DNA from 3 places in the Streptomyces sp. NPDC040545 genome. Region 3 is predicted to be linked to each of the others. Evidence: riboswitches for the same ligand, from Rfam matches in the RefSeq annotation. Region 3 holds a riboswitch; each other region holds the start of a gene.
What was found. Region 3 has a riboswitch for cobalamin ahead of ACZ573_RS22195 (cobalamin biosynthesis protein). Riboswitches for the same ligand answer to the same signal wherever they lie in the genome.

Region 1 (3,103 bases), on a different contig from region 3:
CTCCGGCGAAGAAGCCGTCCTCGTGCCCGGGCAGGGTGAACCCGCGCCCGTCCACGACGAGTTCGGCGCCCTCGGTGGCTCCGATGCCGACGTAGCGGTTCACCCGGTCCAGCGCGTCCTGGCTGACCAGCGGCCCGAAGTCGGCCTCGGGGTCGTCGGAGCGGCCCACGCGCAGGGTGGCGATGCGTTCCGTCAGCTTGGCCACGAGGGCGTTCGCGGTCTCCTCGCCGACGGGTACGGCGACGGCAATGGCCATGCAGCGCTCGCCCGCGGAGCCGTAGCCGGCGCCGATGAGGGCCTCCACGGCCTGGTCGAGGTCGGCGTCGGGCATCACGATCATGTGGTTCTTGGCGCCGCCGAAGCACTGGGCGCGCTTGCCGTGGGCCGCGGCGGTGGCGTAGATGTGCGCGGCGACCGGGGTGGAGCCGACGAAGCCGAGGGCCTGCACGCGCGGGTCTTCGAGGAGGGTGTCAACGGCCTCCTTGCCGCCGTTGACCACGTTGAGCACGCCGGGCGGCAGACCGGCCTCCAGGAACAGCTCGGCGAGGCGCAGCGGTACGGAGGGGTCGCGCTCGGAGGGCTTGAGGATGAAGGAGTTGCCGCAGGCCAGGGCGGGTGCGGCCTGCCACAGGGGGATCATCGCGGGGAAGTTGAAAGGGGTGATCCCGGCGACCACGCCCAGCGGTGAGCGCAGGGAATGCACGTCGATCCCGGTGCCCGCGTTGTCGGTGAACTCGCCCTTGAGCAGGTGCGGGACACCGGTGGCGAACTCGACCACCTCCAGGCCGCGTTGCAGGTCGCCGTGGGCGTCGGCGACGGTCTTGCCGTGCTCGGAGGACAACAGCCGGGCGAGGGAGTCCCGTTCGCCCTCGACCAGCTGGAGGAAGCGCAGCAGTACGCGCGAGCGGCGCTGCGGGTTCCACTGCCCCCAGTCGGCCTGCGCCTCCTCGGCGTTCGCGATGGCGGCCTCCGTGTCGGCCCGCCCCGCGAGCGGGACCCGGGCCTGGACGGTGCCGGTGTTGGGGTCGTACACGTCGGTGAAGAGACCGGAGGATCCGGTGGTGTGCTTGCCGCCGATGAAATGGGTGAGTTCACGGACCATGGGTGCCTGCTCTCGTCAGGTGGGATCCGGGGATGGCACGGCCGACCGGCGGACGGCACCCGATCGGGTGCGCCGCTGGGGAGGGTCGTGGGACTGGTCGACAGAGACGACCTACGAGCGCGCGAACGTGTGCGTGCGCTCCGCCGGATCACCAGGGTCGTGGGTACAAACCGGTGCCATGCGTGTCTGCTCCATCCTCGTGGACAACACGGAACATCCGCGGCCGGTATCCTGACTCCCGGATCCCCGCGTGCCGCCCGCCTTCCCGACAGACCTCGTCAGTGGCGTGTGGATGGCAGCACACTCCCCGGTCACAGTGGCGGGACCGTGCCGGTTTCTCACCGGCTTCCCTGCACCGCGGACCTTGTGCCACGAACATATAGTTGGACGTCCTAGTAAGTCCAGAGCCGCCGCCGCGCGCCTTCGCCATCCGGCCGCGCCGCCCGCCGCCTGACGGCAGCCGTCTGCCGCCGGAAGTCTGACGCCCGCTCAGTCCCGTGCCGGGGCCGGGTTCCTGGTCACCGGATACGGGATGAAGGTGCTGCTGTTCTCGTCCACGGCCAGCGCCCGCCCGAGCGGCGGCACGGCCCGCTGCGGGCAGTCCAGGCGTTCGCAGAGGCGGCAGCCCATGCCGATGGGGGTGGCGGCCGCCGTGTTGTCGAGGTCGAGCCCGTCGGCGTACACGAGCCGCGAGGCGTGCCGGATCTCGCAGCCGAGCCCGATCGCGAAGGTCTTGCCGGGCTCGCCCCAGCCGCCGCGGTGGCGGGTGACGGCCCGGGCGGTCCACAGGTACCGCTGCCCGTCGGGCATGGCGGCCACCTGGACGTGGATGCGGCCGGGCGCGGCGAAGGCCTCGTACACGTTCCACAGCGGGCAGGTGCCGCCCGCGCGGGAGAAGTGGAATCCCGTCGCCGACTGCCGCTTGGACATGTTGCCGGCCCGGTCCACCCGGACGAAGGAGAAGGGAACCCCGCGCAGCCTGGGCCGCTGCAGGGTGCTCAGCCGGTGGCAGACCGTCTCGTAGCCGATCCCGAAGTGGTCGGTGAGCCGCTCGATGTCGTAGCGGAACTCCTCGGCGGCCGTGTGGAAGGCGCGGTACGGGAGGATGAGCGCGCCCGCGAAGTGGTTGGCGATGCCGATGCGCGCGAGGGCGTGGACGGGGGAGCCGGGCGGGAAGTCCTCGGCGGCCAGCCGGTCCAGCTCGTCCCCGTACTCGATCAGCGCCAGCTGCGTGGCCATCCGGAACGCCTGCTGCCCCGGCCGGAGCCGGTTCGACAGGTGCAGCACGCGGGCGGTGGGGTCGTAGTGGTGCAGCCGGTCGGAGTCCGTGGCCGTCCGGATCCCGTGCCGGCCGGAGAGCCGCCGGGTCAGCGCGCGGATGACGTCCCCCGGGCGGATGCCGATCTCGGCGGCGAGGCCTTCGGCGGCGAGATCGGTGTCGTGGAGGTAGTTCTGCCGCCGGTAGAAGAACTCGCGGATCTCCTCGTGGGGCGAGCGCGGGCTGTCCGTGGCCGCGTCCCGGCCGTCGGCGGCGTCGGCGAGCCGCTCGGCCAGGAGCTGGCTGCGCCGGCCCAGGTCCAGCAGGACCGAGGCCACCGCGGGCATGCGGGTGGCCAGTTCGGCCAGGTCGGAGGGGGAGACCCGGGCCTGCGCCACCTCGTTCGCGAGCGCCTCGCGCAGGTCGGCGACCAGCCGGCTGGTGTCGCGCTCGGAGAAGAACCCCGGATCCACCCCGAAGGCCTCGGTGAGCCGCAGCAGGACCGGAACGGTGAGCGGCCGGGAGTCGTGCTCCATCTGGTTGAGGTAGCTGGGGGAGATGGCGAGCACCCGGGCCAGGTCGGCCTGGGTCATCCGGCGCTCCTCGCGCAGCCGTCGCAGCCGCGCTCCCGCGTACGTCTTGCTCACCGCACTCCCTCGCCGTTCCGGGCTCGACACGCGACGCCAGAATACGGGGATCTTCACGACCCGAACCCTTCGCAACCTTGGCAATTTCGCTGCTGA
Region 2 (3,103 bases), on a different contig from region 3:
GCGGACTCCGGCGGTGGTGAGCCGGAAGGACTCGGTGGCCCAGGCGAGGTAGGCGGCGTGGTCGGCGGCCCGCAGCGGGAGGGTCTCGCGCAGGGCGGGCTCGTCGACCTGGATGACCGGGGTGCCGGCCGCCTCCAGGTCGCCCACCTCGTCGCGCAGGGCCAGCGCCACCTGGCGGGCGGTGTCGCCGAGGGGCTGGTCGTCGCGGACGAAGGACCAGGCGAGCATGGTGACGGGGCCGGTCAGCATGCCCTTGACCGGCTTGGACGTCTGCGACTGGGCGTACGTGGTCCAGTGCACGGTCATCGGGTCGGGGCGGGAGATGTCGCCGGCCAGGACGGGCGGACGGACGTAGCGGGTGCCGTAGGACTGGACCCAGCCGTGCTGGGTGGCCAGATATCCGGTGAGCTGCTCGGCGAAGTACTGGACCATGTCGTTGCGTTCGGGCTCGCCGTGCACCAGGACGTCGATGCCGGCCTTCTCCTGGAAGGCCAGGACCTCCCGGATCTCGGCCCGGATGCGGTCCTCGTAGCCGGCGGTGCCGATGCGCCCGGCCCGCAGGTCGGCGCGGGCCGTGCGCAGTTCGGTGGTCTGCGGGAACGATCCGATCGTGGTCGTCGGGAGCAGCGGGAGACCCAGGTGCGCCCGCTGGGCGGCGGTCCGCTCCGCGTACGACCGGGCGCGCCGCCCGTCGGCGTCGGTGACGGCGGCGGTGCGGGCCCGAACCGCCGGATCGTGGGTGAGGGCCGAGCCGGCGCGGGAGGCCAGGTCGGCCCGGTTGGAGGCGAGTTCGGCGGCGATGGCGTCCGTGCCGCGGGCCAGGCCCCGGGCCAGGGTGGCGACCTCCGCGGTCTTCTGGCGGGCGAAGGCGAGCCAGCGGCGGACCTGCGGGTCGATGTCCCGTTCGGCGGTGGCGTCCAGCGGCACGTGGAGCAGGGAGCAGGAGGTGGCCACGTCCACCCGGCCGGCGAGCCCGAGGAGGGTTCCCAGGGTGGCGAGGGACTTCTCGTAGTCGTTGATCCAGATGTTACGGCCGCCCACGACACCGGCGACGAGGCGCTTGCCGGGCAGGCCTCCGACGGCGGCGAGGTCGTCGAGGTTCGCGGCCGCGGCCTCGGTGAAGTCCAGGGCGAGACCTTCGACGGGTGCCTTGGCCAGGACGGGCAGGGCTTCGCCGAGCCGGTCGAAGTAGGAGGCGACGAGCAGCCTGGGCCGGTCGGTCAGGCCGCCGAGCTCCCGGTACGCGCGGGCGGTGGCGTTCAGTTCGGCCGGGGTGCGGTCCTGCACCAGGGCGGGCTCGTCCAGTTGCACCCACTCGGCTCCGGCGGCGCGCAGGTCGGCCAGGACCTGGGCGTAGACGGGCAGGAGCCGGTCGAGCAGGGCCAGCGGGTCGAAGCCGGCGGCGACTGCGGGGGCGGGCTTGGCCAGCAGCAGGTAGGTGACGGGGCCGACCAGGACCGGGCGGGGGGTGTGGCCCAGCCCGAGCGCTTCCTCCAGCTGGGCGACCTGCTGGGTGGAGTCGGCGGTGAAGACGGTGTCGGGGCCGAGTTCGGGCACCAGGTAGTGGTAGTTGGTGTCGAACCACTTGGTCATCTCCAGCGGTGCCACCTCCTGGGTACCGCGTGCCATCGCGAAGTACCCGTCGAGCGGGTCGGCCGCGACGGCGGCGCGGTGCCGCTCGGGGACGGCGCCGACCATCACGCTGGTGTCGAGCACGTGGTCGTAGTACGAGAAGTCACCGGTCGGCACCTCGGTGATGCCGGCGTCGGCGAGCTGCTGCCAGTTGGTGCGGCGCAGGTCGCGGGCGGTCTCCCGGAGGGCGTCGGCGGTGACGCGGCCCTTCCAGTAGCCCTCGACGGACTTCTTCAGTTCACGGTTCTGGCCCTGTCGGGGGTAGCCGTACACGGTGGCCACGGTGGGCCGTCCTGCGGCGGGGGTCGTGCGGGTCACGGAACTCTCCTTCGCGAGCGTTCTCCTGTGGACCCGGTGAGGGGCCGAGGGCGCGAAGGGATGACGAACCGGGCGGATCCCGACCGGGTACGGGTGCGTGCAGCTGCACGCGTCCGCGGTCGTCCGCCTGATGTGTCGCCGACCCGCCCACGAGGTCACCGGGATTTCCGTGCGCGATCGGTCGCGTACGGGCAACGGGCAGGTCTTCGGACTCGCGGGCACGTCTCGTCGTACGGATGCCGTACGAGACTCCTACTGGCCGTCGCTTCCCAGACCCGTCCGGGCCCAGTGCGTATGACGGCGGTCGTTCCCGCTCACCGCTGCGGGGCAGTCCCGGATTCCCACCGGGTTCCCTCTTACGACGCATCCCGCCTGGCGGACGGGGCGAACCAGCTGCCCGGCCAGAGTAGACGGCGTTCCCCGCCGGCGCGCGGAGTTGTCCGGCATCCGGATGGCGGGGTGTGAGACCCACGGGGTCAAAATCCAGCCATTGAGTGAATTGCGTCACTGAGGCGCGAGTTGTGTCCCTCATGTCCGTTTACCGGATCGAACTGCCCGGTCGGCGCAGTACGTTGCAGCTCTCTGCAACGAGATCACTCGATGACCACCGGAAGACCGAGGAAGTATGGGTTCCCCGATGAGCGCCCGCCCGAGGGCTGCCCTCGTCGTACGCGCCGCCCTGGTGTCCGTGCTGGCCTGCGGCGGCCTCACCGCCTGTGCCGCCGACGAGGAGGAGCTGCGGTACGCGACCGACTACGCGGGCCACGAACCGCTGGGCGTGGTCGGGTACCCCACCTCCGAGTCCCTCGAGATCACCCAGAAGCTGGTCTGGCGGCTCGCCGACGGCAAGGCCGGGGAGGTGGAGTCGCTCGCCGCCGAGCCCGATGACGCGAAGGGGGACGTCGAGCGGACCGCCCGGAACTGGATCCGGGCCTTCCACGAGGGCGCCCAGGGGAAGGTGACCGCGGAGTTCTACGACGAGGGGTCCGTGCGGCAGCTCGTCGTCGTGTACTTCCACGACACGGGCCAGACCAAGTCGTTCCTCGTGCGTCTCACCGGAAGGGCCGGAGAGGACGGCTGGCGCGTGACCATGCGGGAGCCGGATCCGAAGCAGGCCTCGGCGGTCCCCGACTGGGTTCCGAGGACACCCGGG
Region 3 (3,103 bases):
TCAGTTCATCTTCCGTTCACTCAGGTTGCCTACGGTCGCCGAGCCACTGACGTCAAACAGAAGCCTGGGTAAATGGAGCACATAACGCTTCTCCTCGGGATCGTGATCATCACCGCTCTCGTGTTCGACTTCACGAACGGTTTCCACGACACAGCCAACGCGATGGCTACCACCATCTCGACCGGCGCCCTCAAGCCCAAGACGGCGGTGGCCATGTCCGCCGTGCTCAACCTCGTCGGCGCGTTCATGTCCGTGGAGGTCGCCAAGACGATCTCCAAGGGACTGGTCAACGAGGAGGGCATCCAGCCAGAGGTGATCTTCGCCGCCCTGGTCGGAGCGATCCTCTGGAACCTCGTCACCTGGCTGGTCGGTCTCCCCTCCAGCTCCTCGCACGCCCTGATGGGCGGCCTGATCGGTGCCGCGGTCGCGTCCGCCGGCATCGGCGCGGTCAACGGCAGCGTCGTCGTGACCAAGGTCCTCATCCCCGCGATCGCCGCCCCGCTGGTGGCCGGCATCGCCGCCTACCTGGCCGCCAAGCTCACCTACAAGCTGGGTGACAAGGTCGGCGAGAAGACCTCCGCCAAGGGTTACCGCGCCGGTCAGATCGCCTCGGCCGGTCTCGTCTCCCTCGCGCACGGCACCAACGACGCGCAGAAGACGATGGGCATCATCACCCTGGCCCTCATCGCCGGCGGCGCGATCGCGCCCGACGCGAACCCGCCAGTCTGGGTCATCGTCTCCGCCGGTATGGCCATCGCGATGGGCACCTACCTGGGCGGCTGGCGCATCATCCGCACCATGGGCAGCGGCCTGACCGACCTGCACCCGCAGCAGGGCTTCGCCGCCCAGACCTCGGCCGCGTCCGTCATCCTCGCCTCCTCGAACCTGGGCTTCTCGCTCTCCACCACCCACTCGTGCTCGGGTGCGGTCATGGGTGCGGGCCTGGGCCGCAAGGGCGGTGTGGTCCGCTGGTCCACCGCGACCCGCATGTTCATCGCCTGGGGCCTGACCCTGCCGGCCGCCGCGCTGGTCTCGGCCGGTGCCGAGCTGGTCATGCGCATCGGTGACGTCGGCATCGCCGCGGTCACGCTCTTCCTGATCGGCTCCTGCCTGGCCATCTGGTTCATCTCGCGCCGCCAGGTCGTCGACCACAACAACGTCAACGAGGTGGAGCCGGCCCGCGCCGAGGAGCCGGGCGTCGTCACCACAGCGATCGCCGCGGTCACCGTCCCGCCGACCGTCGCCGCCGCCGGTACCACCGCCGCGGCGACGACCGCCGAGGTGACGGACGAAGCCCTCAAGGCCACCATCCCGGCCGCGACGCAGACCCCGGCGGCTCCGGCCGCCGCGGTCTGACCGAGACAGAGACACAAGAGGAAACCGCAGTATGAAGATCGACTGGGAAGCGCTCGGCTCCGTCTTCGGGGTCAGCCTCTTCGCGACCGTCGCCCTCGTGGCCCTCTTCACCCTGGGCCTGGTGGGCCTGTCCAAGCACGAGACCGCCACCGAGCAGGGCGGCACCGCCACCCTCGCCCGCAGCGGCGCGTACGCCTGCTTCGCGGTCATCGCCGCGGCCGTGGGCTACGGGATCTACCTGATCGTCGCCTGATCCGCCGTCCCGCGGCCGACCGGGCGTGAAGGCTCCCTCCGGGTTTGTCCCGGAGGGAGCTTTTCGCATCCCGCGCCCCCTCCCGCGCTCCTGCCGCGCCCCGGCCGCGCCGCAGGTCAACGGCGAGTTGACGGGCCTTCGGCGTGCGTGGTGGACTGCCGGAGCCAATACGGCGGCATGGAGAGGAAGTCCGGTGCGAATCCGGCGCGGTCCCGCCACTGTCACCGGAACCGCACGCCGCGCGTGCGTCCCGGGAGCCAGGAACTCTCGCCGCCGGACACGTCGAACCAGGGCGCGGACCCTGAGTGAGGACATACCTGTCACCATGCGTGCCGATCGCGTCTTCGCGTACGGCGCCACGGCGGGCCTGATCGGCGACCGGATCCTCGGGGATCCGCGCCGAGGGCACCCCGTGGCCGCCTTCGGACGGGCCGCCGCCGCCGTCGAACGCTCCCTGTGGCGCGACGACCGCGCCCGGGGCCTCCTGCACACCCTGGTGTGCGCCGGGGGCGCGGCCGCCGTCGGAGCGCTGGGCGCCCGAGCCGTGCGCTCCCGGCCCGCAGCCGTCCGTATCGCCCTGACGGCCGCCGCCACCTGGGCCGTCGTGGGCGGCACCTCCCTGGGCCGTGAGGCCCGCGCCATCGGCGGCGCGCTCGCCGCCGGGGACGTCGAGGTGGCCCGGGAGCGGCTGCCCCACCTGTGCGGACGCGACCCGCAGGCCCTGGACGGGCAGCAGATGGCCCGCGCCGTCGTGGAATCCGTCGCCGAGAACACCTCCGACGCGGTGGTCGGTGCCCTCGTGTGGGGCGCCGTCGCCGGAGTCCCCGGGCTGCTGGCCTTCCGAGCCGTGAACACCCTGGACGCGATGGTCGGCCACAAGTCCCCCCGCTACCTGCGCTACGGCTGGGCCTCCGCCCGGCTCGACGACCTGGCCGGCTGGCCGGGGGCCCGGCTGACGGCGGTCGCCGCCGTGCTGGCCGGCCCCGACCGGCGGGGCGCCGTACGGGCCTGGCGCGCGGACGCCGCCGCGCACCCGAGCCCGAACGCCGGACCCGTCGAGGCCTCCTTCGCCGGGGCGCTGGGCGTCAGACTGGGCGGAACCCTCGCGTACGGCGGCCGGGTCGAGCACCGGGCCGTCCTGAACGGCGGGGCGGGGCGGCCGGTGGAGGTCGCGGACATCGAGCGGGCGGTACGGCTGTCGCGGCAGGTGACCTGGCTGGCCCTGGGCGCCTGCGTGGCCGCCCGGCTGCTGGTCTCCCGTACGGCACGGAGAGGACGGCGCGGATGAGCGGCGCGAAGCGCGGCGGGGGTCTGCTGGTCGCGGGCACCACGTCGGACGCGGGCAAGAGCGTGGTCACGGCGGGCATCTGCCGCTGGCTGGCCCGGCAGGGTGTGAAGGTCGCGCCGTTCAAGGCGCAGAACATGTCGCTGAACTCCTTCGTGACGCTGGAGGGCGCCGAGATCGGGCGCGCCCAGGCCATGCAGGCCCAGGCG

Region 1: linked by a shared signal. The riboswitch ahead of ACZ573_RS09380 (CoA-acylating methylmalonate-semialdehyde dehydrogenase) and the one ahead of ACZ573_RS22195 (cobalamin biosynthesis protein) in region 3 are both predicted to bind cobalamin.
Region 2: linked by a shared signal. The riboswitch ahead of metE (5-methyltetrahydropteroyltriglutamate--homocysteine S-methyltransferase) and the one ahead of ACZ573_RS22195 (cobalamin biosynthesis protein) in region 3 are both predicted to bind cobalamin.

The regions. Positions count from the first base shown of each region.
Region 1 is NZ_JBVIWA010000003.1:287,601-290,703, reverse strand. Features, by position in the region: gene ACZ573_RS09380 (CoA-acylating methylmalonate-semialdehyde dehydrogenase) at 1-1,102, opposite strand, end outside; cobalamin riboswitch at 1,307-1,477, opposite strand; gene ACZ573_RS09375 (short-chain fatty acyl-CoA regulator family protein) at 1,592-3,007, opposite strand.
Region 2 is NZ_JBVIWA010000021.1:140,363-143,465, reverse strand. Features, by position in the region: gene metE (5-methyltetrahydropteroyltriglutamate--homocysteine S-methyltransferase) at 1-1,950, opposite strand, end outside; cobalamin riboswitch at 2,131-2,359, opposite strand; gene ACZ573_RS31590 (hypothetical protein) at 2,588-3,103, shown strand, end outside.
Region 3 is NZ_JBVIWA010000011.1:210,417-213,519, reverse strand. Features, by position in the region: gene ACZ573_RS22205 (inorganic phosphate transporter) at 73-1,356, shown strand; gene ACZ573_RS22200 (hypothetical protein) at 1,388-1,609, shown strand; cobalamin riboswitch at 1,744-1,898, shown strand; gene ACZ573_RS22195 (cobalamin biosynthesis protein) at 1,935-2,897, shown strand; gene ACZ573_RS22190 (cobyric acid synthase) at 2,894-3,103, shown strand, end outside.